Regions from separate parts of the Yersinia alsatica genome, predicted to be linked through region 1. Evidence: predicted binding sites of a transcription regulator. Region 1 holds the regulator's gene; each other region holds the start of a gene.

Region 1 (10,889 bases):
AATGGTATGTAACAGGAATAAACCATCAGGTTTTAGATTGCGATTTACCACATCAAAATAGGTGTGATAATTCTTCGGCCCGACGTGCTCGAACATCCCAACAGAAACGATGCGGTCGAATTGTTCATTTAAGTCACGATAATCTTGCAGCAAAATCGTGACATCCAACCCTTCGCAGCGTTTTTGCGCCAATTTTTGCTGTTCAGCAGAAATGGTGACACCGGTGACAGACACCCCGAAGTGACGGGCGGCATAAGCGGCAAGCCCACCCCAACCACAACCAATATCCAGCAGCTTCATACCCGGAGCTAATTGCAGTTTCTCGCAGATCATCTGCAATTTATTTTCCTGCGCTTGCTCAAGTGTGGTGGCATCTTTCCAGTAGCCACAAGAATATTGCATATTGGGATCGAGCATTAAGCTGAATAAGTCATTACCCAAGTCATAATGTTCTTTACCGACAATCCAGGCTCTTTTCTTTGATTGCAAATTGATAATGCGAGCAGCGGCAATACGTAAAGTATCTTTGAGATGATGTGGCAGTTGTTTTTCCAAGCCGGCTCTGAGTACTCGCTGGAAGAAAATATCCAGGCGGTCGCACTCCCACCAGCCATCCATATAACTCTCACCTAATGCCAAAGATCCTTCTTGTAATACCCGCTTAAAAAAGTCTGGGTTATTAACTCTAATGTCGAAGGGGCGTGAGCCATTGATTTCAATATCAGCCCGAGTCAGCATTTCTTGCACAATGCGGAACCACGGATTTTCTTGAATACTCTGGTCTTCAATACAGGATGAACTCATAGCTTCTCCATCACTTTCTTCTGACTTATGACCCGCGCCACTGTCGATATACGCGAATACATACCAAATAGGTTGTCGTGACCTTGGTGTCTGATGTCCTTTACGGACATACCCTTGGTATTTGAAGTTGCAGTGTTGTTGCAGCTCCCATTACTTCAGGTAAAGAGGAAGATTAAGAAGAAACCCTAATGACTCTTGGAGTTAGGGCGACTCATCCATAAGAGTAAATGTGACGCAATCCACGCGCACAGAAAATGCTTAAGATAATGCTTTTTTTTAATGATATCGTTATCGGTTAAATCGAGTATAGGCTTGCCGGGACGCTTTCTCAATAATAAATCGTTCCCGGCCAGCATGTTCGTTAGTGACTATTTTTATTGGTAATTATGACTCAGCGCAATTATAGCCAGTACTGTCAGTGTGGCTTTTTTCTTTGCGCAAAGCGTAGCAATGAATGCCATAACCCAGAAATGCCAAAATAACGGTCGATAACATCACTGTGACTGTGGCCAACAAGGGCTGGCTGATATAAGCCGAAACCGCCATGCTAGCGACAAAACACAAACCGAGCTGCAACGTATTTTGTAGTGCTGCGGCTTTACCCGTATTGGCCGGAAATGGGGTTAATGCATTTGCTACGATAATAGGGTAGCAGGCACCATTCACAAGCGCCATTAAGCAGAATGGAATAAGTAAAGTTATCAGCGTTGGCGTGGTCAATGTTGCGATCAAATAGAGCGCAACCATGCTGATGGCATAGCCGCTCAACAGCCAAGGCAGCAGGGTATTGCCTTTAATCCGAGTCAGTGCGCTGCGGCAACCAAACCCCCCCAGCAGGAAGGCCAAAGTTTGTGGAACATAACTCAAACCAATGGCATTGGGGCTATATCCCATCTCACCCAGAATGAAAGGCGAGCCGGTTAACCAGGCGAAGAACCCCGCGCTGCATGCCGCAAATATCATCACGTTGCCGCTAAAGACTGGCGATTTTAGGAGCTGCCAGAAACTAATGGCGCTTTTATTTTGCACCGTATTATCTGATGGGGCATTTTTCCGCTCTTTCAGTAGTGCAGTGGGGATCAAAAGTAACAGTGTCACGGCCAACAGTACGACGAAAATTGAGCGCCAGCTGAAGTGGTTCAATAGCCAAGCACCCAATAATGGGGCGAGTGCCGGAGATAACGCCACTAACGGCATAATTGTGGCAAAGACCCGGTTGGCTTTACCGTCACGGTAGCGGTCTACCACTAATGCTTGCCAACTCACTGCTGCTGAGCAGACCCCCACAGCTTGAATAAAGCGCAGCACCAAGAGTTGTGTTGCTGTCTCAACCCACAACACCCCCAAACAGCCGATGGCAAATAACCCCAATCCAGCTAATAGCACTGGTTTGCGGCCCAGCTTGTCGGAGACTGGCCCCCAAATAAGCTGGGCGATAGCGAAACCGGCGAGGAAGATGCTGAGACTGGCACTAATGGAACCAGCGGAGGCTTGTAATTCTTGTTGCATGGCACCAAAGGCGGGTAAATACATATCGGTGGCCAAGTACCCCAACATGCTCAAACCCGCCAGATAGAACATGAAACTTGTTGACGTCTTCATACTTTATTTCTCTTTATCATAATTTTGCAGGCAATTTGCTGTCTTGAGACAGCTTTATAATTAGGGATTTATAGCGGGGGGCATTCTATCCGCTACGATAATCAGTTGTGAAACGGTAATATTTGCGAGAAGCTATCAAAAAAATTGACACCAAATAATTGAATATAGAGAGGCAGAAAATAATGTGGTCTGAATACTCATTGGAGGTGGTTGATGCTGTGGCGCGCACCGGCAGCTTCAGTGCGGCTGCTCAAGAATTGCACCGTGTGCCGTCTGCCGTCAGTTATACCGTGCGCCAACTGGAGGAGTGGCTGGCAGTTCCCCTGTTTGAGCGGCGTCATCGCGATGTCGAATTAACTCAGGCTGGAGTGGTTTTCATCAAAGAAGCCCGGGATGTTATCAAAAAAATGAATAACACGCGCCGTCAGTGCCAACAGGTGGCGAATGGCTGGCGGGGGCAATTAAATATCGTGATAGATAAAATCGTCAAACCGCAGCGAAGTCGCCGCCTGGTGCTGGATTTTTATCGCCATTTCCCTGACGTGGAGCTGCGGGTGCGCTATGAGGTGTTTAATGGTGTCTGGGATGCTTTGGTCGATGGGCAAGCCGATATGGCCATTGGTGCCACCCGGGCCATCCCGGTGAGAGGGCGGTTTGTATTTCGCGATATGGGCTTTTTGACCTGGCATTGTGTAGTCAGTGTGAACCATCCTTTAGCCCGTTTAACCGGGCCACTTAACGACAATCAGTTGCGGCCATATCCTTCACTTTGTCTGGAAGATACGGCACGAAATCTGCCTAAGCGAGATACCTGGACGCTGGATAATCAGCAACGATTAGTAGCACCGGACTGGACGACGGGGATTGACTGCCTGTGTGCAGGGCTTTGCATTGGTATGGTGCCAGCCCATATGGTGTCGCCGCTGATTGCCGATGGCCAGTTGGTGGCATTGACGTTAGCTGAACCACTGCCGGATAGCCCGTGCTGCTTAACCTGGGAACAGAATAATCACTCCCCAGCTTTAGCGTGGTTACTGGACTATTTAGGTGACAGTGTCACGCTAAATGACGAATGGTTAAAGGATGGCAATGCAGCGGATGACGGCGGCGTGCAGCACTAGCGGCCAGTCACGTGGAATGTGACTGGCCGAAGAGGATTAACGGCGGTAATCGCGGAACGGACCATCAGCGACAGAACGGCGCTCTACCAGTTTCGGGTGTACTTCAATGGTTTGTGGGTCTTCGCGCTTGCTGACAATACGATCAAGCAACATGGCAAAGGCGGTTTCACCTAATCGCTCTTTGGGCTGGTGGATCGTGGTTAGCGCCGGTGAGAAATAGCGGGCATTACGCACATTGTCATACCCGATCACCGAAATATCTTGCGGCACGCGTAAACCCAACTCATCAGCGGCACATATTGCGCCCATCGCCATGATATCTCCGCCACAGAATACCGCGGTCGGACGATGTTTTTGCGTCAAAATCTGATGCATGGCTTTATAACCAGACTCAGGTTCAAAATCGCCCTGAACCACCCATTCATCGCGTATCGTGATATTGGCTTCCTCTAATGCCTTCAGGAAGCCCTGATGGCGACCGCCCCCGGTATTACGTGATAACTGGCCGGGAATAGCACCGATATCACGATGGCCGCGCTCAATCAGATAACGGCCAGCTATATAGCCACCCTCGAAGGCATTATCAATAATTGAATCGGTGAAATCACCGCGCGCGGTGCCCCAATCCATAACTACCATTGGAATATTACGATAATCTTCCAGCATCCCTAACAGTTGCTCGGGATATTCTGAGCACATCACTAATAGCCCATCAACACGCTTTTGCGCCAGCATGGCCAGATAAGCTTTTTGTTTATCCAGATTATTATGAGAGTTACATAAAATCAGGGTATAGCCTTTGCTATAGCAGCTATTTTCAACCGCTTCGATCACTTCAGCGAAATAGGGGGCTTCACTGGATGTCGCCAGTAAACCAATTGACTTAGTGTGATTCACTTTCAAACTGCGAGCCACAGCACTGGGCGAATAATGCAGTTCTTTAATGGCTGCCCACACAGCAGCCTTGGTATTTTCGGCGACGAAACGAGTTTTATTGATCACGTGTGAAACGGTGGTGGTGGACACACCCGCGTGTTTGGCCACATCTTTAATCGTTGCCATAAAAAAATGACTCCTAAGCTTACCTGTTACAGCAGGTAAGTATTATGTTAATCGTTTGCCTGCATTACTCGAAAACCGCTCAGACAGAAGCACGATAGTAGGCTGGATGGTTGAGTCAGCTGGTCGTCTGAGAGTTTTTATTGGACGTTATTAGTCGGTATGCAGTTATGAACTGCGAATTTTGTCTGATCTGGAGGGAAAGTGGAAGAGCTAATCAATGTTATAAAGTGCGTAATGAGCACAAGATTTTTTTTCCTATCTGTGGGAAAATAATTTAACGCACTAATTATGTGCCTTTTCCCTACTAAAATTAACCGGCTGAGGAGTTTTTATGGATACCAATTTGAAGATGTCGCTGATTACGACTGTTGGTGCGCTGGCAATGATTATTGTCTTTAGCTTCGTGGCGGTAATGAATTAATTAAGCCGCTTGCCGGTGATAAGTAGGGCGGTTTACCCGCCCTTAATTATTACGCCGCTATTAAGCTAAATTCTGCTCAACAAAAGACCAGTTAACCAAAGCCCAGAAGTTCTCCAGATATTTTGGCCGCGCATTGCGGTAATCAATATAGTAAGCGTGTTCCCACACATCCACAGTCAACAACGGCTTATCGCTGGTTGTCAGTGGTGTTGCTGCATTCGATGTACTGACAATTGCCAGAGTGCCATCCGCTTTCTTGACCAGCCACGTCCAACCTGCACCAAAGTTTTTCACTGCGGCGTCGGTAAATTGCGCTTTAAATTCAGCAAAAGAACCAAAAGATTGCTTAATGGCATCATCGACTTTGCCCGTTGGTTCACCACCGCCATTCGGCGACAGACAGTGCCAGTAAAAAGTATGGTTCCAGACTTGGGCAGCATTGTTAAAGATGCCGCCGCTGGAGGTTTTGATAATCTCTTCCAACGTCTTAGCAGCAAACTCAGTATCTTTAATCAGGTTATTAAGATTCACCACATAGGTGTTGTGATGCTTGCCGTAATGATATTCCAGTGTTTCAGCCGAAATATGCGGTTCCAGTGCATTTTGTGCATAAGGTAATGCGGGTAATTCAAAAGACATAGCTCTCTCCTTTCGGGGTTGCTCAGGGTGTTTGCTCCTCAAATCCGGTCATTAGCTGTAGCCATGATGCGGCGAAGAGCGGTTAAATCATAATTGTTGTATTTTTGTTGTGGGTATTAATCTTAACAACTTTCAACAGGAATGACAGATATAACCACACTACAAGATGGGGGATTGCACGAAAATTAAACGCATTGAGTTATGTGATTGGTGGGGATGGTGAGAGGTAGGCACCTGATAGATTTACCGGGTGCCAGAGTAAGGATTAGCGGATGGTTTTTGGTGTCACTACCCGGCGCGCGCCGACATAGTGATCTTGCCAGTAGTCATTATCCATCATGCTGATGCGGATCTCTTCGCCCGTCCGCGGGGACTGAATAAACTTGCCGTTGCCTAAATAGACCCCTACATGGTCGGCCACACCACGATTAGCAATATTGAAGAACACCAGGTCACCACTTTCTAATTCAGCGCGTTTAACCGGTGCTGCATCGCGCAAATGATACATTTCGTTGGCGGTGCGCGGCATTTTTATTCTGATGACATCTTTATAGGCGTAATAGATAAGCCCGCTGCAATCAAAACCGGTATTAGGGGAGGTGCCGCCCCAGCGATAAGGTTTGCCGACTTGTTTCATCAGTTTGCTCATAGCGGTTTGTTTGGCGTGTTGGTAGCGTTTTTTATGTGCCGGGCTGAGTTTCATTTTATTATTTGCGGCTAATTCGGTGCTGGCTTTCCCTTCCGCTTTATTTCTATGGCGACCATAAGCAACTTTTTCTGTTTTCTTAACTGTCGCCTTTTTATTGGCCGCAGTTTTAATATCGGTTTTTTTACTCTCAGTGGCTTTACTGTTGTTTGATTTTTTAGCGGTAGGTTTGCTGACTTCTGGTGCTTTCTTCTTAATAGTTTTACTGGCAGTGGCGGCTGTTTTCTTTTTATCGTTATTGGCGGCTATCTTATTTGGGACTTTTTTACTGGTAGTGTTTTTATTGTTGTCGACTTTAACTTTCTTAATGTTTTTATCTGCTTTACGTTTCTTGCGATCATCAGGGCTGGCCTGACTAATCTGACCTTTCTTTTGCTCAGCAGAGACGTGAGCCTGCGGCGACGCATGCGCCAGGTTTAGAAATAGCTGGGTGAACAGCAGCACAAACAGCGTAAGAATTAAACGCATAATAACGCTACCAACCTTGGCCCTGAAATGAATATGAAGAGTCACAGTATTGCCGAAACTCCGGATATAAAACAGCGGCGAACTACAAGAATCTAATCGATATTGTGAGAAAACGTTAATGGCGTCGCAATTGTTGTTTTTTCACCCGTCAAATGACCTTAAATCAACCATACGTCAACGAGTTAACCACCGCCTATTTCAAGCACCCCACAAGCAAGATAATAATGAAGTGATGGGATCAAAAATGTTATTATAAATGCATATATTTGTAGCCGACAATATAACCATTTGCTGGCAGAGTAAAGCCCCTGCAAAAGATGGCGTTTTATTCCTGTCGTGACAGTCGCTACAATAGGCCGTACGCAATAATTAAATTGAGCAATAAGTATTGTAGCCACAGGGCTTGAGGAAGCAAGAAATGACCACGATTGATAAAATTCAGCGCCAGATAGCGGAAAACCCAATCCTGCTTTATATGAAGGGTTCACCTAAGCTGCCAAACTGCGGTTTCTCTGCTCAGGCTGTGCAGGCGCTGTCCGCGTGCGGCGAGCGTTTTGCTTATGTTGATATTCTGCAAAACCCAGATATTCGTGCTGAGCTGCCAAAATATGCCAACTGGCCAACCTTCCCACAGCTGTGGGTTGATGGTGAATTGGTCGGCGGCTGCGATATTCTGATGGAAATGTATCAACGCGGCGAACTGCAAAAGTTACTGAAAGAAACTGCCGATAAATATCGTGCAGAAGAAGAAAAACCAGCCGCAGAATAATGGGTTGGCGAGTGAGTGGAACAAACAAAAGGTGGCTTGCAAGCCACCTTTTTTAATCATGAAATCGCTATTCCCACCTCAAATCTGCTTACTCAGATTCACCCGCCGGTACCGGCCAGCCACCTAGTTTCTTCCAGCGATTCACTAGTTCACAAAATAGTTTTGCGGTTTGCATGGTATCGTACAACGCGGAGTGAGCCTGGCTACTGTCAAAGGGGATACCCGCAGTCAGACAAGCTTTAGCCAACACTGTTTGCCCCAGCACTAACCCGCTGAGCGCGGCAGTATCGAATGTGGCAAAAGGGTGGAATGGATTGCGCTTCAAACTGGCACGTTCTGCCGCCGCCATCACAAAGCTGTGATCAAAGTGGGCATTGTGCGCGACAATAATTGCCCGGTTACAGCCTTGATCTTTCAAACCTTTGCGTACCGCTTTGAAAATGGCATGTAAGGCTTCATATTCACTGACTGCGCCACGCAAAGGGTTGGTCGGGTCTATGCCATTAAATGCCAGCGCTTCAGGTTGCAGATTGGCACCTTCAAAAGGGTCAACATGAAAATGCAGTGTTTCATCTGGCAACAGCCAACCATCCTTGTTCATTTGCAAGGTGACGGCGGCAATTTCCAGTAATGCGTCAGTTTGAGCATTAAAACCGGCGGTTTCTACATCAATTACTACCGGGTAATACCCACGAAAACGGCCACTCAGGGCGTTAAGGTCACTTTTATCTGCCATCAGTTTCTTATCTTCATCGAATTCAGCGCACATTATGTCAAATTTTAGCGCGGGATGCAGGGGGATATCGCGATGAGAAAAAAGGCACCTTACCGGTGCCTTTAAGTTAATCAGTTTCCGAGGCCCAGTCCGGCGCTCTTATTCTCGATTAACTCGATTTTGTAACCGTCGGGATCTTCGACAAAAGCAATAATGGTATTACCGCCTTTGACCGGACCGGCTTCACGAGTCACTTTACCGCCCGCGTGGCGAATTTGGTCGCAAGTGGCGGCAACATCATCAACACCCAGCGCCAGGTGACCGAATGCAGTCCCCATTTCGTAACTATCAACGCCCCAGTTATAAGTCAGCTCAATGACTGAACCTTCACTCTCATCACTGTAACCGACGAATGCCAACGAATATTTATATTCGGTATTTTCGCTGGTACGCAGCAAACGCATCCCTAATACCTTGGTATAAAAATCGATGGAACGTTGCAGGTCACCCACGCGGATCATGGTATGGAGTAAGCGCATTTACAAAGCCCCTTATAATCAATAGGTTAAATTTACAAGTCATGATAAATAAAAACTAATTTATAATCATATAGCAATATTATCACACTCACTAGCTCGGTAATCTTCTACGGGTCAAAAACAAAACAGCCGGTCAGAATTATCTTCTAACCAGCTGTTATTTAATGAATTATATAAAAGAGTCTTACAGTGTTGGGTAGTCAGTATACCCTTTAGCGCCACCGCCGTAGAAGGTTTCACCATCTGGCTCATTCAGCGGCGCTTTCTGTTGTAGACGAGCGACCAAATCCGGATTGGAAATGTAGCTGCGGCCAAAGGCGACGGCATCAATAAAGCCTTTCTCAATCAGGTCTTCAGCTTTTTCTGCGGTATAAGCACCCGCACCGATAATCACCCCTTTAAAGCGTGCGCGCACGGCGTCACGGAAGGCAGCGGTATAAGGTTTTCCACCGGCCCAGTCTGGCTCGGAGATATGCAGATAAGCAATCTGGCGTTTATTCAGCTCATCAATCAGATACAGCGCAGCTTCTTCCTGATCTTCACCATTATCCAGGCCATTGAACGGCCCCAGTGGTGAAATACGAATCCCAATATGCTCAGCACCCCATTCAGCGGCAGTGGCATCGACCACTTCCAGTGTCAAGCGCGTGCGATTTTCAATACTGCCGCCGTATTGGTCGGTACGTTGGTTTGATGCTGGAGACATGAATTGGTGCAGCAGATAGCCATGGGCGGCATGCAGCTCAATATAGTCGAAGCCAGCTTCACGGGCATTCGCCGTTGCCTGACGGAAGTCATTGATAATGCTGGGGATCTCTTCGGTTTCCAGTGCCCGTGGAGTCGAGCAGGGAACACGCACCCAAGCACCGGTTTCGTCACGGATGGTGGTGCGGGTGTCGGCCGAAATAGCCGAAGGCGCGACGGGCGCTTGCTGACCCGGTTGCAGGCTATTGTGTGAGATACGGCCGACGTGCCATAACTGCACAGCAATATGTCCGCCTTCTTCATGCACTGCCTGAGTGATTTTTTTCCATGCATTTAGCTGTTCTTGGGTATGTAACCCCGGCGCACCGGCATAGCCTTTCGCCTGGAAAGAAACCTGAGTTGCTTCAGTAATAATCAAACCTGCGCTGGCTCGTTGGCGATAATATTCCGCCATCAGAGGGGTTGGGATATCACCTGGCTCAATGCTACGTAAACGAGTCAGTGGCGCCATAAAGACACGATTTGGCAAAGTGAGCGCGCCAACCTTCAAAGGGGAGAACAGTTTAGCAGTTGTCATGGTGCGTCCTATATTAATAGACCGGTCAACTAGTGACTGGGTAAATCCCGAAGATAAATAATATTAACTTCAGAATCATTGGATTATGAGATCATTGAGTGGGTTGTAAAATCAGTTCAATACTTTCCAGCGCACAAGTCAGCGGAGTCACTGATCGCTTCACCTTGGCGCGCAACGCCGCACCAAGCCACAAGGCATAGAGTGTTTCTGCGGTTGCGGCAGGGGAAAGCGTGATACGCAGCGAGCCTTCTTCAATACCGGCTTCGATGGCATCTTGCAAACGACCAATGACGCGAGCAGTGCCGATATCCAGCGCGTGACGCATGGGTTCGGATAAATCACTCACTTCGGCTGATAGTTTAACCGCCAGACAAGCATTGTGGCATTCACTGCCACAATAGTTAGCAATAGATTGAGCAAAATATCGCAGTAGATGGTGGCGCTTATCCCCTTGTTGCTGGGCTAATAAACTTTCCATCTCAGCATCATAACGATCAAAATAGCGCTGTAGCATCGCCTCACCGAAAACTTCCTTTGAACGGAAGTAGTGATAAAACGACCCTTTCGGGATACCCGCGGTGGTGAGTAGCAAGCTAAGGCCCATACCATTGAAGCCAAGGCGCAAGCTGAGACTCTCGCCCGTAGCCAATAGATGCTCGCGGGTGTCTACCTGTGTATGCTGTATTTTGTTCATGCCAAAGAGCGTAATAGACCGATCGGTCTAGGTCAAGAAAAAAATGCCAACAGAGGAGCGCTGGCAT
Region 2 (10,889 bases), 2.3 Mb from region 1:
ATTATTGATGCCAATAGTGAAGCCAGCTCGATATTCATACCGAAATGAATCATCAGCATCCGCGAACCATGGCCAATCGCCCCCAGCAAGGCGCAATAGCGCAATGCACGAACCGGCACATTAAATACCATCGCAAAACCGAGAGCCGGAATAGCAGCCAGCACCATGTCTTGTAATAACGCCCAAAGTAAACTCACGACCACCCCCGCAATCCCCACAATGCCATGGCAAATACCACCCCAATACAGGTTGATAAGGTTAATAAACTTGCCATTGCCCAGCGAGCCAGACCGGTATTAACGTGTCCTTTGAACATATCTGCGACGGCATTAATCAGTGGGAAGCCGGGCACCAGCAGCAATACGCTGGCTGCCATCGCCACACTGGACGCTCCCTGGAAAAACGGCAACCGCATTAATAAACCAGATGCGGAGGTGGCAACAAAAGCAGTGATACAAAAGTTAATCAGCGGATTCATATGGCGCGCAGTCAGGCTTTGACGCACATACATTGCCAATCCACTGGCAAAAAAGCTGATGGAGAAAGCATCCCAACCGCCACCGTTTAATTTGCTGAAACAGCCACATGACAACGCAACCATCACCACGACCAACCAGCGCGGATAACGCAGCGGTTTAATATTTTCAAAACGCTTGTCGACATCCCTGGCATCCAACAAGTGGTGTTCAACCAAGATGACAATATGCTGCACCTCAGTCACCACCTGCATATTGATGCCGCGATCGGTGTTTTTGCGCGTCGATGTCAGGCAACTTCCCTGGCTAATGGTGGTTAAAACCACGGCGTTAGCCGAGATGGAGCTCTCGACGCTATCCATCCCCAGAGCAATACCAAGCCGGGCGGATAACTGCTCCACCAGCATACTTTCGGCCCCATGTTGCAGCAGTAACAGGGCACATTTAATGCACAATCGGGTAATTTCCCGCTGTTGTTGATGCGGTTCCTCACTGTTTATTACATTCGCCTGGCTCATATTCGTGCATCACTATCCATCAAAAGAGTAAAAGATAAATGCTCAATTCCATCACTGCCGACAACAAATCCACCACCGCTAATCAATAACAATAATGCACAGGAAACCAAGTGGCGCTATTATCGCCTTAACGCACTATTTCTCACTCGGTAATTCCTATGCTTGAAACCTCTATATTCGTCGCAACTATTGCAACATTGGGGATGCTATCCCCCGGCCCCGATTTTTTTCTGGTCATTAAAAACGCCGCTCGCTATCGCCGCCCCGCAGCCATGATGACAGCTCTCGGCGTAATTTTAGGTGTCGCGACACATATGTCTTACTGCGTGGCGGGTCTGGCAGTGGTTATCACCACCACCCCGTGGCTATTCAATTTTCTGAAATATGCCGGAGCCTGTTATCTGATTTGGATTGGTTTCCAGGCACTGCTATCACGCGGAGAAAGTAAACTTAGCCTTGATAGCGCAGCACAGTATCCCATCACACTAAAAGCCGCATTTTTGCAGGGATACCTTTGCAATCTATTGAATCCCAAAGCGACTCTTTTCTTCCTCGCCGTTTTCACTCAAATATTACAGATTAACTCCGGCGTGGGTGAAAAACTGTGGTACGCCTCAATCATCTGGGTACTGGCCGTTATCTGGTGGCCTTTGCTGGTGATTCTGATTCAAAGTGCACCGGTGCGCCGTGGTTTGGCGAAAGCACAAAAAGTGGTCGATAAATTGCTCGGCGGCCTGTTGATCGGCCTGGGTATCAAAGTTGCCTTAAGCTAGCGATATCGGCTGTTGATCCACAATCCTTCAGATACTATCCACAATCCGATGAGCGGTAACATTGGTAAAGATCAATGTTGTTTATGAACAATATTATTGTTTATGAAAAATACTGTTTTTATGGTTAAAAGCCGTAATTCTATAAATAGTGAGCATAAAAAAGGGCGATGTCTCCATCGCCCTGTTATTTACTGGGTTATCACCCGCATTAGCCTTTCATATTCTTAATCTTGGCATGCATTTCTTGCACTGAAATCACTTGTTCAGTTGGATCTGCATTCAGTGCCATGGCAGTTGCGAAACCGCCATTCAGTGTGGTGTCGTAATGCACCTTATATTGCAAAGCACTGCGACGGATCAGTTTGGAGTCTTCAATCGCCTGACGCCCTGCCGTTGTATTCACGATATAAGTGTATTCACCATTCTTGATACGGTCCTGAATGTGTGGACGCCCTTCATGCACCTTGTTGACCAAGCGTGGATTGATACCCGCCTCACCCAGCACTACTGCAGTGCCGTGAGTCGCATCCAATTCAAAGCCCTGTTTAAGCAGTTTTGCCGCCAAATCAACCACACGATGCTTATCACCTTCGCGCACGGATAACAGCGCACGGCCACTCTTTTTCATACCAGACTGGCTGCCCAGCATCGCTTTAGAGAATGCTTCGGCGAAAGTACGGCCAACCCCCATAACTTCACCGGTAGAGCGCATTTCTGGCCCTAAAATCGGGTCAACACCTGGGAATTTATTGAATGGCAGCACCACTTCTTTAACTGAGTAGTAAGGAGGAATAATTTCTTCCAGAATACCTTGCTCAGCCAGGCTCTGCCCTACCATCACGCGCGCGGCAATTTTTGCCAGTGGCATACCGGTTGCTTTAGAGACAAAAGGCACCGTACGGGCCGCTCGTGGGTTCACCTCAATCAGATAAACTTCGTTATTCTTCACGGCAAACTGCACGTTCATCAAGCCGCGAACACAGAGCTCAAAGGCCAGTTTTTCAACTTGCTGGCGCATAACATCCTGAATTTCCTTGCTCAGAGTGTAGGCGGGCAATGAACAGGCTGAGTCACCGGAGTGAACCCCTGCTTGCTCGATATGCTCCATAATGCCGCCGATTAACACGCGCTCGCCGTCACAAATGGCATCCACATCGACTTCAACTGCATCGTCAAGGAAGCGGTCCAGCAATACCGGTGCATCATTCGACACACTGACCGCATTTTGGAAGTAACGACGCAGGTCAATTTCGTCATACACGATTTCCATCGCGCGGCCACCCAGTACATAGGATGGGCGAACCACCAGCGGATAGCCTAGACCAGCCGCTTTCTCCACCGCCTGTTCGATGGTAGCAACAGTGGCGTTAGCCGGTTGTTTCAAGCCCAGACGATTTACCGCCTGTTGGAAACGTTCGCGGTCTTCGGCACGGTCAATAGCATCCGGGCTGGTACCAATAATCGGCACACCGGCAGCTTCCAGCTCACGGGCCAGTTTCAATGGCGTCTGCCCGCCGTACTGCACAATTACGCCAGTCGGTTTCTCGATACGGACGATTTCCAGTACATCTTCCAGCGTGACAGACTCAAAGTAGAGACGGTCGGAGGTGTCATAGTCAGTGGAGACCGTTTCCGGGTTACAGTTCACCATAATGGTTTCATAACCGTCTTCACGCAGTGCCAGTGACGCATGTACGCAGCAATAGTCGAACTCAATCCCTTGACCGATACGGTTCGGGCCGCCACCTAGCACCATCACTTTCGGGCGGTCGCTAGTTGGGTTGGACTCGCACTCTTCCTCATAGGTTGAGTACATATAGGCGGTATCGGTAGAGAATTCTGCTGCACAGGTATCTACGCGCTTATAAACTGGGTGCAAACCATATTTGTAACGCAATTTGCGCACTTCACTTTCAGCCGCACCAACCAATTTCGCCAGACGGGCATCAGCAAAGCCTTTACGTTTCAGTTGGCGCATAAACTCAGCAGTCAGGCCATTGATACCGCATTCTGCGACGCTCTCTTCCAAGCGAACCAGTTCTTCAATTTGCACCAAGAACCAGCGGTCAATATTGGTCAGGTTGAAGACACCGTCAACAGACATTCCTGCACGGAATGCATCGGCGATATACCAGATACGCTCTGCGCCCGCTTCTTTCAATTCGCGGCGAATTTTGGTCAGCGCTTCAGGATCATCAAGGCTAACTTTAGGGTCAAAACCCGTGGCGCCAACTTCCAGACCACGCAATGCTTTTTGCAGTGACTCCTGCTGAGTGCGGCCAATCGCCATCACTTCACCAACAGATTTCATCTGGGTGGTCAGACGGTCATTGGCACCAGCAAACTTTTCGAAGTTAAAACGTGGAATTTTGGTCACAACATAGTCAATGGATGGCTCGAAGGACGCTGGAGTACGGCCCCCCGTGATGTCATTCATTAACTCATCCAGCGTATAACCCACAGCTAGCTTGGCGGCAATCTTGGCGATGGGGAAGCCGGTTGCTTTAGAGGCCAGAGCAGAAGAGCGGGATACGCGTGGGTTCATTTCAATGACGATCAAACGGCCATTCTTCGGGTTGACCGAGAACTGTACGTTAGAGCCACCGGTTTCTACGCCGATTTCACGCAGTACTGCCATCGAGGCATTACGCATGATTTGATATTCTTTGTCGGTCAGCGTCTGAGCTGGGGCTACCGTGATGGAGTCACCGGTATGGATGCCCATAGCATCGAAGTTTTCGATGGAGCAGACAATGATGCAGTTGTCATTTTTATCGCGGACAACTTCCATCTCATACTCTTTCCAACCAATCAGTGACTCATCAATCAGCAACTCTTTGGTTGGCGATAAATCCAGACCGCGCTCGCAAATCTCTTCAAACTCTTCGCGGTTATACGCGATACCGCCACCGGTGCCGCCCATAGTAAAGGATGGGCGGATAATGCATGGGAAGCCGACATCAGCCGCGACGGCCAGAGCTTCTTCCATATTATGCGCGATACCTGAACGAGCGGTATCCAGACCAATTTTCTTCATCGCGATATCAAAGCGACGGCGGTCTTCGGCTTTATCAATAGCATCGGCGGTCGCACCAATCATGGTGACACCAAATTCAGCCAGAACACCCTGACGTTCCAGTTCCAACGCGCAGTTCAGTGCAGTTTGGCCGCCCATGGTTGGCAGTACCGCGTCTGGGCGCTCTTTTTCGATAATTTTGCGTACCACTTCCCAGTGAATTGGCTCGATATAGGTCGCATCGGCCATCTCTGGGTCAGTCATAATGGTGGCGGGGTTAGAGTTCACCAGAATGACGCGGTAACCCTCTTCACGCAGTGCCTTACAAGCTTGAGCACCGGAGTAGTCAAACTCACAAGCCTGGCCGATGACAATTGGGCCAGCGCCGAGAATCAGGATGCTTTTTATATCTGTACGTTTTGGCATGGTCTTAGCTCCTGATTACTTGCTATTAGTGCTTGCTGATGATGCGCGATAGGCTTCAATCAGTTCGATAAAGTGATTAAACAGCGGAGCGGCATCGTGCGGCCCAGGGCTGGCTTCAGGGTGTCCCTGGAAGCTGAAAGCTGCTTTATCAGTGCGGTGAATCCCTTGCAGGGAACCATCGAATAGAGAAACGTGCGTAGTGCGCAGGTTGGATGGCAATGTGGTTTCATCAACCGCGAAACCGTGGTTCTGTGCAGTGATCATCACACAGTTTGCATCCAAATCCTTCACTGGGTGGTTGCCACCGTGGTGACCGAATTTCATTTTTACTGTTTTCGCGCCACTCGCCAGAGCCAGCAACTGATGGCCTAAGCAAATACCAAACACCGGGATATCCGTTTCCAAGAAACGTTTAATCGCCGTGATAGCATAATCGCATGGCTCCGGGTCCCCTGGACCGTTTGACAAGAAAATACCATCTGGATTTAGCTTCAGAACGTCTTCAGCAGGTGTCTGTGCTGGAACCACTGTCAAACGGCAGCCGCGATCCACCAGCATGCGCAGAATATTGCGTTTTACACCGTAGTCGTATGCCACGACATGGAAGGGTAATTCTTCCGGCTGCTGCGCCGCAGGTAAGTCACCTTCCAGAGTCCAACTGCCTTGCAGCCAGCTATAAACTTCTTTAGTGGTCACTTCTTTCGCCAGATCCATCCCCTTCAAGCCGGGGAATGCTTTGGCTTTTTCCAGTGCCAAAGCGGCATCAGATAAGTCACCCACAATAATGCAGCCGTTTTGAGCGCCTTTCTCGCGCAGCAACCTGGTCAGCTTACGGGTATCAATATCCGCAATCGCAACAATGTTGTGGCGTTTGAGATATTCAGATAAGCCTTCTTCATTACGGTAGTTGCTGGCAATCAATGGCAGGTCGCGAATGACAAGACCTTGGGCGTGTACTGCGGAGGATTCTTCATCGGAAGCATTGGTGCCGACATTGCCGATATGAGGATAAGTAAGAGTGACGATCTGGCGGGAGTAGGAAGGATCAGTGAGGATTTCTTGATAACCGGTCATCGACGTATTGAAGACCACTTCCCCCACTGCCGTACCCTCTGCCCCGATGGCCCGACCGTGAAATTGGGTTCCGTCTTCGAGAACCAATAGCGCTGACTTAATCAAAACATCCTCCAAGGAATAAACAGTCACATTATTTGCATATTAATTCATATCTAGCGATCTAAATCAATGCAAAAACCGCCCTCAAAGCTAATTTTTGGCAAATTGGGCGCATTTTAATGATGAGTGACGCTCTTGTCTAGCCAAAGCACCATTTTTTCTCTGTTTTTTGCGGTTTTCGTTAAAATGAGCCAATTATAGCGGCAAAAACACAAGCTAACTTAACATAGTAAACGGTTGCGAGGGTGAGTGACTGGAAAATATCATTATAGAGAGGGATAAATGGGAAAAATTGCTTAGCCAAGAGAGTAAATGAGATAAAACCGAGGTTAAATACACATAAATACAGCCATAAACGCAAAATCTATACAAAACGTCAATTTTTACATAAAAATAAAAAAGGACAATAAAATATTGTCCTGTTATCAAACCATTATGATAAAAACAACCACATCACTGGCTGTGCTTTACACCTTTAAAGTTCGTTCAAATTCAGTACATCTCGCATATCAAACAGACCATTATCACGCTTAGAGACCCAAATAGCCGACTTAACTGCACCATTAGCAAAAGTCATACGACTGGTGGCTTTATGGGTGATTTCAACCCGCTCACCGATATCAGCAAACATTGCCGTATGCTCCCCGACGATATCGCCAGCTCGCACCGTCGCAAAACCGATAGTGCCGGGCTTACGTTCCCCGGTATGGCCTTCCCGGCTATAAACCGCACAATCTTTCAGTGACCGCCCTAACGCATCAGCAATAGCCTCTCCCATTGCCAGTGCGGTACCCGATGGCGCATCAACTTTATGACGATGGTGAGCTTCAATAATCTCAATATCAGTGTAGTCGCCCATCACTTTGGCCGCTTTCTCCAGCAGCTTGAGCACCACATTCACACCAACACTAAAGTTCGCCGCGAAAACAATACTAATGTCAGATGCCGCAGCACTGATGGCCGCTTTGCCCGCATCATCAAAACCAGTGGTACCAATCACCATGGCCTTACCCTGCTTGCGGCAAATAGCTAAATGTTCCAGCGTGCCCTCAGGGCGAGTAAAGTCGATCAACACATCAAAATGATCAGTTACTTTCGATAAATCATCATTTACCTGGATATTCAGTAAACCGGTACCCGCCAGCTCACCCGCATCGCTGCCTACTAATGTGGAGCCTACACGTTCAACGGCAGCCCCCAGCACAACACCTTCAGTTTGCGTAATGGCCTGGATAAGCTGTCGCCCCATACGACCACCTGCGCCAACCACGGCGATACGAATTGTTGAATCAGTCATTAGTTCTCCCAATATTGTGTCATCTGCCCTGACAAGGGTTCAGATTAGCTGCCCGCTATAGACTCTGCCAGCCTATTTAATCTGTATTAGAAAAAAATGATATACGCCCGCTTTTATCAGTGAAACCACTTAATTTCTTACATTACATTCAGTAACTCGCGTTCCAGTGGATTTCATCGACAACTAAATACCTTATTCACCTTAAATGTAGTGCCATAGCCGTCTATATGGCAGATTGTGCTTATTGCGCATATTCATGCAGTTATAATGTTCTATCCTTCGTCATACGCCACCCAAAGGCTAGACAAGTTATAACGAGAAAACAGTATCTTTAAGCATAAAAAAGCAGCCACTGCGGGCTGCTTGATAAGTATTGAATTCATGCCTGAGAGAATAAATGCCAGATCAGTCGATCTGCTTAACCTCAACACGTAATTCTTTGGGGACTTCGAAGACGATATTTTCTTCACGGCCACGTAGTTCAACAGACCCGCCAGCCCCAAAGCCTTGCAAGCGCGCTATTACCTGTTGTACCAAGATATCAGGAGCAGATGCACCAGCAGTAACGCCAATACATGCTGCATTCTGTAGCCATGACTCTTGGATATCATCCGCAGAATCAATCAGATAAGCCGATTTACCCATTCGCTGTGCTAATTCGGCCAACCTATTAGAATTAGACGAGTTTTTCGAGCCAACCACTAAGACCACATCTGCATCATTCGCCAAATTCCGTACCGCTTCCTGCCGGTTGGTTGTGGCGTAGCAGATATCGTCTTTACGCGGACCGATAATCTTCGGAAAACGCTGGTGCAAGGCATCAATAACAGCAGCGGTATCATCAACGGATAATGTCGTCTGGGTCATAAAGCAGAGATTGTTCTCGTCTTTAACATTCAGTTTCCAAACATCATCTGGAGATTCAACCAGATACATTCCCCCTTTCGGGTTGCTGTATTGCCCCATGGTGCCTTCTACTTCTGGATGGCCGGCATGGCCAATCAGAATAGCTTCTTTCCCTTTGCGGCTGGCGCGCGCAACTTCCATATGAACTTTGGTCACCAATGGACAGGTGGCATCAAATAACATGGTGAGTTCACGCGCACGGGCTTCTGCTCGAACCGCCTGCGACACGCCATGGGCCGAGAAAATCAGAATGGAGCCATCTGGCACCTCAGAGATATCCTCGATAAAGATAGCGCCACGCTCACGCAGGCTATCAACCACATAGCGGTTGTGCACCACTTCATGACGTACATAAATTGGCGCGCCATACATTTCGATCGCGCGCTCAACAATACTGATAGCCCGATCAACTCCGGCACAAAAGCCGCGTGGATTAGCCAGCAATATCTGCATGGACAGCCTCCTGTTGGGGGTCAATCTCCAGCACTTCAATTTCAAAGCTGACGACATGCCCGGCCAACGGGTGATTAAAATCAACAGTGATAGACTCTTCAGCCACTTCGCGCACTACCCCTGGCATTTCACTGCCATCACGAGAAGTAAACAGCATGATGGTCCCTGCATCCGGCACACCGGTTTGTGCAAAGTCGCGCTGAGTGAAGTACTGAATCAAATCAGGACTTTCCAAACCAAAGGCATCTTCAGGTTGCAAGGTAAAAGCGTGCTTATCGCCAGCTTTCAAACCAATCAACTGCTGTTCCAGCTCATCAGAAAGGCTATTATCACCTAAGCGGAACAGTGCAGGTTTCCCGTGAATATGGGTTGATTCTGCCGTTGAGCCATCTTCCAGCTTCAGTGTGAAATGCACCAATACAGCGCTGTTCTCTTGTACTTGATTGCCTTGTACATGCTCGGACATCTCACTCACCTTTATTCATTGCCGTTTTTTCAGCTGGGCTTAAGAAGCCTTCAAATATCACCAACGCAGCCCCGATACAGATGGCTGTATCGGCGATGTTAAAGGTGGGGAAATGCCAGTTGTTGACGTGGAAATCGATAAAATCAATTACTGCGCCATGCACCATACGATCAAACAAGTTACCCAATGCCCCACCGATAATCAGAGCATAAGCGCAATTAAGCAGACGTTGTTTGGCGGTAGAGCGATACATCAGCACCATCAATATGACTGAAATACCGATAGCTATCCCCGCAAAGAACCAACGCTGCCAACCACTTTTATCCGCAAGGAAGCTAAATGCTGCACCAAAATTCTGGGCATAGGTCAGGTTGAAAAAAGGAATCAGTGGCACAGATTCATACAGAGCAAAGTGGGTCATGACCCACTGTTTGCTACCGAGATCCAAAATCACCACCAGTACTGCCAGCCATAACCAGCGCAATCCGGTCGAACAAATAGGTTTACTCATTAGGCGTACTTACGCTCTTCACCGTCTCCGGCGACGTTAGTGACACAGCGGCCGCACAGCTCAGCATGTTCCGCTACCAAACCGATATCTTGAGTGTAATGCCAGCAACGTGGGCACTTCTCACCATCAGCTTTATTAAAGGTAATCTTCAGCCCAGCAATCAGTTCGCTCTGCTGCGCATCATCACCTGCATCGGCATAATCGGCAACTTTCGCACCGGAGGTCAACAGCACGAAACGCAGCTCATCTTGCAAGCTGTTCAAGCGCTCAGCCAGTTCTGGCGTGGCATACAAGGTTACGGCTGCTTCCAGAGAACCCCCGATACGCTTGTCGCTACGAGCCTGTTCCAGCACTTTGTTGACTTCGCCACGGACTTTCAACAGCTCAGCCCAGAAAGTATCGTTCATACTTTCGTCACCTGCCAACCCGAACAGCCCTTCATACCACTCTTCAGTGAAGACATACTGCGGACGTTGACCCGGTAATTGATTCCAGATTTCATCTGCTGTGAAGGACATGATAGGTGCCATCCAGCGAACCAATGCTTCTGCGATATGGAACAGCGCAGTCTGACAGCTACGGCGGGCAACACTGTCGCCTTTTGCCGTGTACTGACGGTCTTTAATGATATCGAGATAGAAAGAACCCATCTCAACCGAGCAGAACTGCATCAAACGCTGTACCACCAAGTGGAAATCGTAACTTTCATACGCGGCCATAATTTCGGCTTGAGCGGCCTGTGCGCGGCCAACAGCCCAACGGTCAACCACCACCATATCTTCCGGTTTCACCTGATGCTGTGCGGGATCGAAACCATTAAGGTTTGCCAGCAAGAAGCGCGCGGTGTTACGGATACGACGATATGAATCAG
Region 3 (10,889 bases), 1.2 Mb from region 1:
AACCAAGAAATCGTTTACTGATTTTTTGTTATTAACCTCGGCGTATTTAGATAAATACGCCTTTAGATTAAATTTTCAGTGATGAGTTATTGGACGAACATGCAAAGTGTTGCCTTCCACTAATATCACTTCAACTTCAGTACCGACACTCAGCTCAGTGGCGCTGTAAATGCGCCAGCTACTGTCACCCACCTTCATGCGGCCGTAGCCATCAACGGTTGCTTCAGTTAGCGTTGCGCGCGTTCCCAACAATTGATGATTGCGTTGGTTCAGCATGGCGGGCTGTGGTTTGATGCGTTTGCTCAACCAGTACCACCAGAGGATGGCAGAGACCACTGTCAGCACAGAAAACAGCACGCCCTGCATTTCCCAGCTAAAAGGAAATAGCCAGACTAGAATGCCGACCACCACTGCAGCCACACCGCTCCACAGCATGTAACCACTGGCACCTAGCATCTCAGCGGCCAGTAATAGGCCGCCGAGTGATAGCCAAAACCAGTTTGGGTTTACTGCAATATCCTCCAGCATGGTTATTTACCCCGGCTGTTTTTACTCTCACCAATCAGTTCTGCGATACCACCAATAGCACCCATCAGGCTGCTGGCTTCCAGTGGCATCATAATGACTTTACTGTTATTAGCTGAGCCGATGTGTTGCAGTGCATCGGTATATCTTTGGGCCACAAAGTAGTTAATGGCTTGAATATCCCCAGCAGCGATAGCCTCAGAAACCATTTTGGTCGCCTGTGCTTCTGCTTCTGCCGCACGTTCACGCGCTTCAGCCGCCAAGAATGCGGACTGACGCTCACCTTCCGCTTTCAGAATTTGTGACTGTTTTTCACCCTCGGCACGCAAAATAGCCGCCTGACGAACCCCTTCGGCTTCCAGAATATCTGCACGTTTGGTACGTTCAGCTTTCATCTGAGCATTCATCGCAGAAATTAGTTCAGTCGGTGGGCGCACGTCGCGTATTTCAATACGAGTGATTTTAATGCCCCACGGGTTTGTGGCTTCATCGACGATATGCAGCAAGCGGCTGTTGATGTTGTCGCGTTGAGACAACATTTCATCCAGCTCCATTGAACCCAAAACAGTACGGAAGTTGGTCATGGTCAAGTTGACGATGGCGAGTTCCAAATTGCTGACTTCATATGCAGCTTTTACCGGGTCAATAACCTGGATAAAGCAGACGGCATCAATCGCCACGTTGGCGTTATCGCGAGAAATAATTTCTTGGGATGGGATATCCAGAACCTGTTCCATCATATTGATTTTACGACCAATACGATCCATAAATGGCACAACGATATTCAGGCCTGGCATCAGTGTTTTGGTATAACGGCCAAAACGCTCGACAGTCCACTGAAAACCTTGTGGGACGATCTTGATTGAGGAAAAGACCACAATCAAAGCTACAACGATAAGAACAGGGATGACCGTAAACATATTTAACTTCCTGTCAGCAATGAATATTGTTTCTTAATATTACGTGACAGAGCGCTAAATGCCTAACGAAAGGCAGGTAAAAGCGTGTAAAGGAGAAAAAGCGCGATTGGGGCAGAATAAAACAGCGCGGGATGGCCCCGCGCAGTAGCAAATAATGGCAATAGAATAACGGTGAATGACCGTTAAATATCCCTATCAGTACAGTAATGAATACAGTTGACGACGATATTTAGCTGCCAGCGCATCGCCAGTGCCTAATGCCGCTAAAATATCCATTAAAGTCTTACGAGCGGTACCATTGGCGGCGGCCAAGTCTTTCTTCAGATGCCCCAATAACAGCTCCAATGCTTCTTCGTTGCGACCCACCTGATGCAGTTGCAGTGCTAATTGCACCGCAAGTTCGGCGTTATCGGGTTGCTCAGCCACTTGCTGTTGTAGTTGCTGAATTTCAGGGGTATCGGCGGCCTGTTTTAACAACTCGATCTGTGCAATCAGCCCCTGGTAGCGGGTATCACGGTCCTGGAGCGGAATGGTCGCCAACACGCCTTCGGCATCTTCACTGCGGTTGAGCAGAATTTGTGCTTCTGCCAGTTGCAGCGCGATGTCGCTGGTTTGTGGGTTATGGCTTTGCTGCATCAATTGCCAGGCGTCTTTCAGCAATGGCAAGGCTTCCTGTGCATTACCCTCACTCATCAATTTTGCCGCTTCGGCTGCTTTCAGTTCTTCAGGTTTTGGCAGCACGCGTTGCAGCAGTTCGCGGATAACCTCTTCTGGCTGTGGCCCCTGAAAACCATCGACCGGCTGGCCGTCTTTAAACAGATAAACCGCCGGGATTGAGCGCAAACCAAACTGTGACGCAACCATCTGTTGTGCATCACAATCGACACGCGCCAGAATAAATTGGCCCGCATATTCTGCGGCTAATTTATCCAGCAACGGAGTGAGTTGCAGACAGTGCTGGCTGCGTTCTGACCAAAAGTAGAACAATACCGGCACAGCCATGGATTGTTCTAATGCCTGATGTAGGTTCGCTTCAGTAATATCAATCGTTGTAGGTGCTAGCATGAATTTTTTCTCTCATCTGTTTTAACAGTAGATGGGGGCAGATTATGTTGCTTCAACCCTGACGACTATTATCAAGAATTGCCGCGCAGGACTTTATCTAACATTCGTCCCGGTAATATACGGCGCAGTATTGTCAGTGCATGGGCCACCAAGGTGACTGGATAACGCAATTGTGGGCGCGGGCTTTCCAGCGCATGGCGCAATTTCGGTAATATAGCTTCCGGCGGCAGAGTAAAGCGCTTCGCAATACCGGGATTATTCACCGGTTTATCCGCTGCTGCCTGATTCACATTTTGCGTGAAATGGGTACTTATCGGGCCAGGTTCAATCAAGCTGACATGAATACCGCTGCCGTGCAGCTCCATACGCAATGCATCTGACCAGGCTTCCAGTGCATATTTACTGGCAGCATAAGCGCCGCGACCGGCGGTTGAAACCAGCCCCATGACTGAGCTGGTTTGAATAATACGCCCTTCGCTGTGGGGGAGCATTGCGGGTAGCAGCAACTGTGTTAGTTGGTGAGTGCCAAACAAATTGGTGGAAAATTGTTTCTCTAACTGTTGGCGAGAAATGGTGTGCAGTGGGCCGTAGAGGCCAAAACCGCCATTATTAAACAAAGCATACAAGCGCCCACCGGTCAGTTCGATGACTTGTGCTGCGGCACGTTCGACACTGTCACTGTCATCCAAATCCAGCTCAATACCTTCCAGACCCATCTGTGTCATTTTGACCACGTCATCGGGTTTACGGCAGGCGGCCAATACGCGGTAACCGCGGTTTTTCAAATCTTTTGCCGCAACCAGGCCAATGCCACTGGAACAACCAGTAATTAATACTGCTTTTTGCATAACTTTACCTAGTGAGTGAATCTATTTGTTTAAAGTAATGGTTAACTAATCACTATAATTCAATGTTATTTGATAACTAACGGTTTGAGCTGTTGCGCCATCCAATCAGCAATGAAAGGTTGGGCTTCTGCGTTAGGATGTAAACCATCATCCTGCATCCACTCCGGTTTTACGGCCACTTGTTCCATAAAGAATGGAACCAGCGGGATGCCAAATTGCTGTGCCAGTTGCGGATACATTGCAGTAAAGGCATCAGTATAACGGCGGCCATAGTTAGGCGGAATGCGGATTTGCATCAATAAAGGCTGGGCTTTCGCTTCCTTTATCAGATTGATAACTTGTGTGAGATCCCGTTGAATATCCGGTGTTGGAAAACCACGCAGCCCGTCATTAGCGCCCAGTTCAATCAATACCCAGCGCGGCTGATGTTGTTTGAGCAGGGCGGGTAGGCGCGCCAAACCTTGCGCGGCAGTATCACCACTGATACTGGCGTTAACCACCTTAGGCAGTGATGGCGTGGCTTGCCATGTTTTATCCAGCCGTGAAGGCCATGCTTCGGCAATAGGCAAGCGGTAACCGGCGCTTAAACTGTCGCCGAGAATCAAAAGTGTATCGGTTGCGGCGGCACGCAAACTGAATAATCCCAACAGTAATAGGAAGGGAAGATGCCAGCGGAAAACGTTCTTGAAGTTCATCATCTTAATAAACACGTCGGTCAGGGTGAGCAACAGCTCTCCATCCTTACCGGAGTTGAGCTGGTTGTCAAACCCGCTCAAACAATTGCGCTGATTGGTGAGTCAGGTTCAGGTAAATCAACTTTGCTGGGAATTCTGGCAGGTCTGGATGATGGCAGCAGTGGTGAAGTGAGCTTGCTGGGGCAGTCATTGACTGCTATGGATGAAGAAGGGCGGGCGCAACTGCGAGCCAAAAACGTCGGTTTTGTGTTTCAGTCATTTATGTTGGTGCCCACACTCAATACCTTAGAGAACGTACAATTACCCGCACTATTACGCGGGGAAAGCGAACGTGAAAGTAAAGTACATGCCATTGAGTTATTAAAGCAGGTGGGGTTGGAGAAACGTCTTCACCATCTTCCGGCTCAGCTTTCCGGTGGCGAACAGCAGCGCGTGGCGTTAGCTCGGGCCTTTAGTGGTCGGCCAAAAGTATTATTTGCTGATGAGCCAACCGGCAATCTTGACCGGCACACTGGCGACCGTATTGCCGATTTACTGTTTTCCCTTAACCGGGACTACGACACCACGTTAATTCTGGTGACCCATGATGTGCAACTGGCTGGTCGCTGCCAACGTCGGCTGCGCCTGCAGGACGGTAAATTGTGGGAGGAAGCATGATTTGGCGGTGGTTTTGGCGTGAGTGGCGCTCACCCTCACTGCTGATTGTTTGGCTGGCATTAACACTGGCGGTGGCCTGTGTGCTGGCGCTGGGCAGTATCAGTGATCGGATGGAGCAAGGGCTTAATCAGCAAAGCCGTGATTTTCTGGCGGGTGATAGGGTACTGAGAGCCTCTCATCCAGCACCGGAAGGCTGGTTACAGGAAGCGAAGCAGCAGGGGCTGACTGTCAGTCGCCAGCTTTCGTTTATGACCATGACCTTTGCTGGCGACCGACCTCAACTGGCTGATGTCAAAGCCACTGATTTGGCCTATCCGCTGTATGGCGAATTAGAAACCTTGCCTCCGCACGTCAAGCTTGAACCGGGGACGGCGCTGGTGGCCCCGCGTCTGCTGGCGCTGTTGGGGGTTAAGGTCGGGGATTCAGTTGAAGTGGGTGATACCTCGCTGAAAATTATTGGCGAAGTGATTCAGGAGCCAGATTCAGGTTTTAACCCATTCCAAACCGCCCCACGAATTTTGATTAATTTGAGTGATGTGGAAAAAACCGGTGCGATACAGCCGGGTAGCCGCTTGAGCTACCGCTATATGTTTGCTGGCTCACCCGATGCTATCGCGCAATTTAGTGACTGGCTTACACCACAACTGACACCGGAGCAGCGCTGGTATGGTTTACAAGAGTCCGGTGGTGCACTGGGTAAATCCCTGCAACGGGCGCAACAATTCTTGCTGCTATCGGCATTATTGACGTTATTGTTGTCTATTGCCGCGGTTGCTGTGGCGATGGGGCACTATTGCCGCAGTCGCTATGATTTAGTGGCGGTGCTGAAAACATTGGGGGCCGGGCGCAGTGCATTGCGACGGCTGATTATTGGCCAGTGGCTCTCTGTTTTGGTGCTGGCGGGTCTGTGTGGCAGCGTCATTGGGCTATTGTTCGAGAAAATATTAATCCGCTTATTGTCCCCGGTGTTACCGGCCGCATTACCAGCGGCCGGGTTATGGCCATGGGTATGGTCAATGGGATCGCTGGTATTGATTTCATTGCTGGTGGGGATTCGCCCTTATCGGCAATTACTGGCGACTCAGCCCTTGCGAGTATTGCGCCGCGATGTCTCTGCCAATGTTTGGCCACTACGTTACTTTATTCCGGTGATGATCGTGGTCGTGGTGGGGTTATTGGCCCTACTGATGGGTGGGAACGCTCTGTTATGGGCGATCCTCGGTGGCATGGTGGTATTGGCGCTGCTGTTAGGTGTCATTGGCTGGGGCGGTTTATTGCTGCTACGTCGCTTGACCGTCACTCGCTTGTCATTGCGGCTGGCGATCAACCGGTTATTGCGCCAACCGTGGATGACTCTGACCCAACTGGCGGCATTCTCACTCTCATTTATGTTATTGGCTTTGTTATTGGTGCTGCGCGGGGATCTATTGGATCGCTGGCAACAACAGTTGCCGCCAGATAGCCCCAACTATTTCTTGCTGAATATCACTCCGCAGCAGGTGCCGCAAGTGACTGAATTCCTCACCCAGCATCAGATAACGCCGTCAACTTTCTATCCTATTGTCCGGGCGCGTTTAACGGAAATTAACCAGCAACTGGCGACGGAGCGGGTACATGAAGACGCCCCCGGTGGCGAGGCTGTCAACCGGGAGCTGAATCTTACCTGGCAGCAGGATCTACCGGCGCACAATCTTTTGACTGCGGGGCAGTGGCCACCAAAGGCAAATGAAGTGTCGATGGAGCAGGGGATTGCTGACCGATTGGGAATTAAAATCGGCGATAAGCTGACATTCAGCGGCGATACCCAGTCATTTGAGGCCACGGTGAGCAGTATTCGTCAGGTAGATTGGGAAAGTCTGCGTCCTAATTTTTACTTTATTTTCCCGCCGGGTGCGCTGGATAATCAGCCGCAAACTTGGCTGACCAGCTTCCGCTATCAAGGGGATGGAGAGGTGCTGACGCAATTAAACCGCCAGTTCCCAACCCTCAGTTTGCTGGATATCGGCGCGATGCTTAAACAGGTCGGGCAGGTGCTGCAACAGGTGAGTCGTGCACTGGAAGTGATGGTCATTCTGGTCATTATTTGTGGCACTTTGTTGCTGTTGGCACAAGTACAGGTCGGCATGCGCCAGCGCCGTCAGGAGTTGGTGGTCTATCGCACGCTCGGGGCAAGTAAACGCTTACTGCGGGGCACATTGTGGTGGGAGTTTGCACTACTGGGATTGGTTGCTGGCTTAGCGGCGGCAATCGGTGCAGAAGCCGCACTCTGGGCCTTGCAGCGGTTAGTGTTTGATTTCCCATGGCAACCTAACTGGGTGATGTGGTGGTTACTGCCATTGGCGGCGGCACTGTTACTGTCAGTTTGTGGTGGTTGGTTGGGCGCGCGATTGTTACGAGGCCGAGCATTATTCAGAGGATATGAAAGCTAGTTCTGTTCTAGTGCGGGCAGTGCGTAACTGCCCGCTTACTGATTACAGCTTATTCTGAGCCCAGGTTAAACCGGACTGATATTCGGTTGGTAATAAAGGTGCCAAAGCCACCAAGGCGGCACGCAGCGCTGCGCCGTCCGGGTCATTTAAATTCAAATGGCCCACTTTACGCCCGTCGCGCACCTCTTTTTCATACCAATGCAGATGGACCAATGGCAGCGACAACCACTCGGTATTCACTGGCGTACCAATCAGATTAACCATGGCTGACGGGGTATTCACCACCGGAGTTGGCAGCGGTAAATCTAAAATAGCGCGCAAATGCAGCTCAAACTGGCTGATGGACGCCCCATTTTGCGTCCAGTGACCGCTGTTATGCACCCGTGGAGCCAGTTCATTGATAAGCAAACTGTCCCCGACGATAAAGCACTCCATCGCCATAACACCGACATAATTCAGCTCATCCATAATGGCCGACAGCATCTTCTCAGCTTGCTGTTGTAAGCGGCTATCCGGCTGTGGCAACGCCACACTTATGCGCAAAATGCCATCTTCATGCAGATTATGAGTTAGCGGATAAAAAACCGATTTACCTTGATGGCTACGGGCACCCACCAGCGAAACTTCGCCAGAAAAGTTGATGCCCTGCTCGACAATACATTCGCCGTAAGCATCGGCAGGCAAAGTGCCTTGCTCTCCGGCACGTAAACGCCATTGACCACGGCCGTCATAGCCGCCGACCCGACGTTTCACGATAGCTAATTCACCTAGCGTGGCGAAGACTTGTGGCCACTGGCTAGCACTGGCCAATAATTGCCATGGAGCCGTCGCCAGATTCAGGCTATCGAGTAACTGCTTTTGTGTCAGACGGTCGGCCAGTCGCGGGAAGATATCGCGGTTAACAAAAGCGGTGTGTGTGGCAAGTTCGCGAGTTAAGGCGGTTTCTGGCCAGCGTTCAATCTCGGCGGTAATCACACTGTGCTGATAAGGTACAGCTTCCGGTTCAGCATCTAAACCCACCGGATACACCGCAATACCCAGTGGTTCGCCAGCCTGACGCAGCATGCGCCCTAACTGACCGTTGCCTAATACGCAAACTGGTTTCATGCTTTCACCTGTGAATTCGCCGTCGGCAGATCTGACTCCCGCGGATCTGGATTATCTAATACTTCGTCAGTTTGGCTTTTACGCCAATCGGCCAAACGCACAGCTAATTCGTGGTCATGTAGCGCCAGTATTTGAGCCGCCAGCAAGGCCGCATTCGCCGCCCCTGCTTTACCAATGGCCAGTGTTCCCACTGGAATACCGCGCGGCATCTGCACAATGGAATACAGGCTATCGACGCCACTTAATGCTGCACTTTGTACTGGCACCCCTAAAACCGGCACCAATGTTTTTGCCGCCAGCATACCCGGTAGGTGAGCAGCACCTCCTGCGCCAGCAATAATGACATGTAAGCCATTAGCATCAGCTTGTTCGGCAAAACTGAACAGTTTGTCGGGGGTTCTGTGTGCAGAAACAACTTCGACATGAAACGGAACATTGAGCGTGGTGAGCACGTCGGCGGCGAACTGCATGGTGGCCCAGTCACTCTTGGACCCCATTACGATAGCGATTTTAACCCCGGCTGCATAAGCCGAATCGAGGTTGGCTCCCATGGGTGTAAAGCTCCTGTGATTGCGCAAGCGTCGGCCAGACCGATTTGATATAAATCGTGACTGGCGAAGAGGGCGTAGAGCATATCATGAGCCAAAGGCAAGGAAAACGGTTGCGTCGCGGCTTTTGCTGGGTTTTATCGGTTTTTTTGTTAGGCAGCGATGGATAACAATAGCTGATTAAAACGGGAATTTAATCAACTCAACGCTCTCTTTGGTGACTTTTACCATCGACCCTTCAACATGCCAGGCTCCCAAAACGACCCGATGTGCTGTTGTGGCGGGTAATTCTACCGTATGAACCGCAGGGCGATGGGTATGCCCATGAATCATCCAACTGACATTATTGCGCTGGAATGCATCGACCACAGCTTGTGGGTTTACATCCATAATCAGTTGCGATTTACCGCTATTATTTTGCTGGCTTTGATTGCGCATATAAGCCGCAATACGTAAGCGAAAGCGCAGAGGCAACCACAGGAATAATTTCTGGATCAGAGGATTGTGTACTCGGCGGCGAAAATGTTGATAGTCGGCGTCATCAGTGCACAGGGTATCGCCGTGTAAAATCACAATGTCGCGGCCATACAACTCGACCACTTTCTCTTCGGGCAACAAGATCATGCCACTTTCAGTAGCAAAGCGCTTGCCGAGCAGAAAATCGCGGTTACCGTGAATGAAGTAGCAGGGCACGCCCTGTTGTTGGAGTGATTTTAATGCCGCAGCGATCTGCCGATACAGTGGTTCGGGGTCGTCATCGCCAATCCAGGACTCAAATAAATCGCCCAAGATATATAAGGCATCAGCATGAATGGCTTCACGCTGTATAAAATGCAGGAAACCGGCAGTGATTGCCGGTTCCTGAACGCTAAGATGCAAATCTGCAATAAAAAGCGTGCTCATTAAGCAGTCATTACTCGCTTACAGTAACACTTTTAATGATCACATCTTCTTTTGGCACGTCTTGATGCATACCGCTGCGGCCAGTAGAAACATTTTTGATTTTATCAACCACGTCCAGACCTTCAACCACTTCAGCGAATACACAGTAACCCCAACCATCAGGGCGCTCTGAACGGAAGTTCAGGAAGTCGTTATCAGCAACGTTAATAAAGAACTGAGCAGTGGCAGAGTGTGGATCATTGGTACGTGCCATTGCTAAGGTGCCACGGGTGTTTTTCAGACCGTTATTGGCTTCGTTCTTGATAGGTGCATCAGTATCTTTCTGGTTCATGCCCGGCTCAAACCCACCGCCTTGGATCATGAAACCATCGATAACACGGTGGAAGATAGTGTTATCATAGAAACCTTTACGGCAGTAGTTCAGGAAGTTTTCAACGGTAACCGGCGCTTTATCGGCGAAGGTATTGACGACGATATCGCCGTGATTAGTATGAAACGTGACCATAATAATGTTCCTGCTAGTGTAATAAGTGTATTCACAATGAGTCGTAACTCTTTAGACGGCTCTTATATCATATCTGCGAGATTGAGTCAGCACTCGAAACGTCGCCTTTATGGGCGAAAAAGTGCTGGATCAGAGGCTGATTTGCCTCATAATCTGATGATATCCTTTTTACCCATAGTAGTGATTACTTTGGGTATAAACCATGCGCACTGCAAAAACAAAAACCACGGAATGTCCCGATGCTAAAGATTTTTAATACACTGAGTCGCCAAAAAGAGGAATTCAAGCCTATCCATGCCGGTAAAGTTGGCATGTACGTATGCGGGATCACCATTTATGACCTGTGTCACATTGGGCATGGGCGTACTTTTGTCGCTTTCGACGTTGTTGCGCGTTATTTGCGTTATTTAGGTTACTCTCTGACCTATGTGCGCAACGTGACCGATGTTGACGATAAAATAATTAAACGTGCGATTGAAAACAATGAAACCTGCGAGCAACTGACTACACGGATGTTGGCCGAAATGCACAAAGATTTCGACGCCTTGAATCTTGAACGTCCAGATTTAGAGCCGCGTGCCACTCATCATATCCCCGAAATCATTGAGCTGACCGAGCGTTTGATCGCCCGTGATCACGCCTACGTGGCGTCAAATGGTGATGTGATGTTCGCGGTAGACAGTGATC

The links. Region 1 encodes PurR, which represses purine synthesis genes. Its sites were predicted from a motif close to CANGCAAACGTTTGCNTG; they were not measured.
Region 2: the regulator PurR is predicted to act here: its motif matches at 6,612-6,629, upstream of carA (glutamine-hydrolyzing carbamoyl-phosphate synthase small subunit).
Region 3: the regulator PurR is predicted to act here: its motif matches at 8,897-8,914, upstream of purE (5-(carboxyamino)imidazole ribonucleotide mutase).

Annotation. Positions count from the first base shown of each region.
Region 1 covers NZ_CP104006.1:3,023,845-3,034,733, forward strand. The annotation lists gene cfa (cyclopropane fatty acyl phospholipid synthase) at 1-804, opposite strand, end outside; gene punC (purine nucleoside transporter PunC) at 1,189-2,406, opposite strand; gene punR (DNA-binding transcriptional activator PunR) at 2,589-3,527, shown strand; gene purR (HTH-type transcriptional repressor PurR) at 3,564-4,589, opposite strand; gene cydH (cytochrome bd-I oxidase subunit CydH) at 4,921-5,010, shown strand; gene sodB (superoxide dismutase [Fe]) at 5,071-5,649, opposite strand; gene N0H69_RS13525 (C40 family peptidase) at 5,915-6,823, opposite strand; gene N0H69_RS13530 (Grx4 family monothiol glutaredoxin) at 7,242-7,592, shown strand; gene rnt (ribonuclease T) at 7,681-8,328, opposite strand; gene gloA (lactoylglutathione lyase) at 8,439-8,846, opposite strand; gene N0H69_RS13545 (alkene reductase) at 9,031-10,128, opposite strand; gene N0H69_RS13550 (TetR/AcrR family transcriptional regulator) at 10,220-10,822, opposite strand.
Region 2 covers NZ_CP104006.1:758,516-769,404, reverse strand. The annotation lists gene N0H69_RS03405 (threonine/serine exporter) at 1-197, opposite strand, end outside; gene N0H69_RS03400 (threonine/serine exporter family protein) at 194-994, opposite strand; gene N0H69_RS03395 (LysE family transporter) at 1,153-1,767, shown strand; gene carB (carbamoyl-phosphate synthase large subunit) at 1,976-5,209, opposite strand; gene carA (glutamine-hydrolyzing carbamoyl-phosphate synthase small subunit) at 5,225-6,388, opposite strand; gene dapB (4-hydroxy-tetrahydrodipicolinate reductase) at 6,861-7,682, opposite strand; gene ispH (4-hydroxy-3-methylbut-2-enyl diphosphate reductase) at 8,088-9,041, opposite strand; gene fkpB (FKBP-type peptidyl-prolyl cis-trans isomerase) at 9,022-9,507, opposite strand; gene lspA (signal peptidase II) at 9,509-10,018, opposite strand; gene ileS (isoleucine--tRNA ligase) at 10,018-10,889, opposite strand, start outside.
Region 3 covers NZ_CP104006.1:4,264,563-4,275,451, reverse strand. The annotation lists gene cueR (Cu(I)-responsive transcriptional regulator) at 1-2, shown strand, start outside; gene N0H69_RS19370 (NfeD family protein) at 76-528, opposite strand; gene N0H69_RS19365 (SPFH domain-containing protein) at 531-1,445, opposite strand; gene N0H69_RS19360 (co-chaperone YbbN) at 1,641-2,510, opposite strand; gene N0H69_RS19355 (SDR family oxidoreductase) at 2,582-3,358, opposite strand; gene tesA (multifunctional acyl-CoA thioesterase I/protease I/lysophospholipase L1) at 3,424-4,053, opposite strand; gene ybbA (putative ABC transporter ATP-binding protein YbbA) at 4,024-4,710, shown strand; gene ybbP (putative ABC transporter permease subunit YbbP) at 4,707-7,139, shown strand; gene purK (5-(carboxyamino)imidazole ribonucleotide synthase) at 7,182-8,246, opposite strand; gene purE (5-(carboxyamino)imidazole ribonucleotide mutase) at 8,243-8,797, opposite strand; gene N0H69_RS19325 (UDP-2,3-diacylglucosamine diphosphatase) at 8,975-9,697, opposite strand; gene ppiB (peptidylprolyl isomerase B) at 9,708-10,202, opposite strand; gene cysS (cysteine--tRNA ligase) at 10,442-10,889, shown strand, end outside.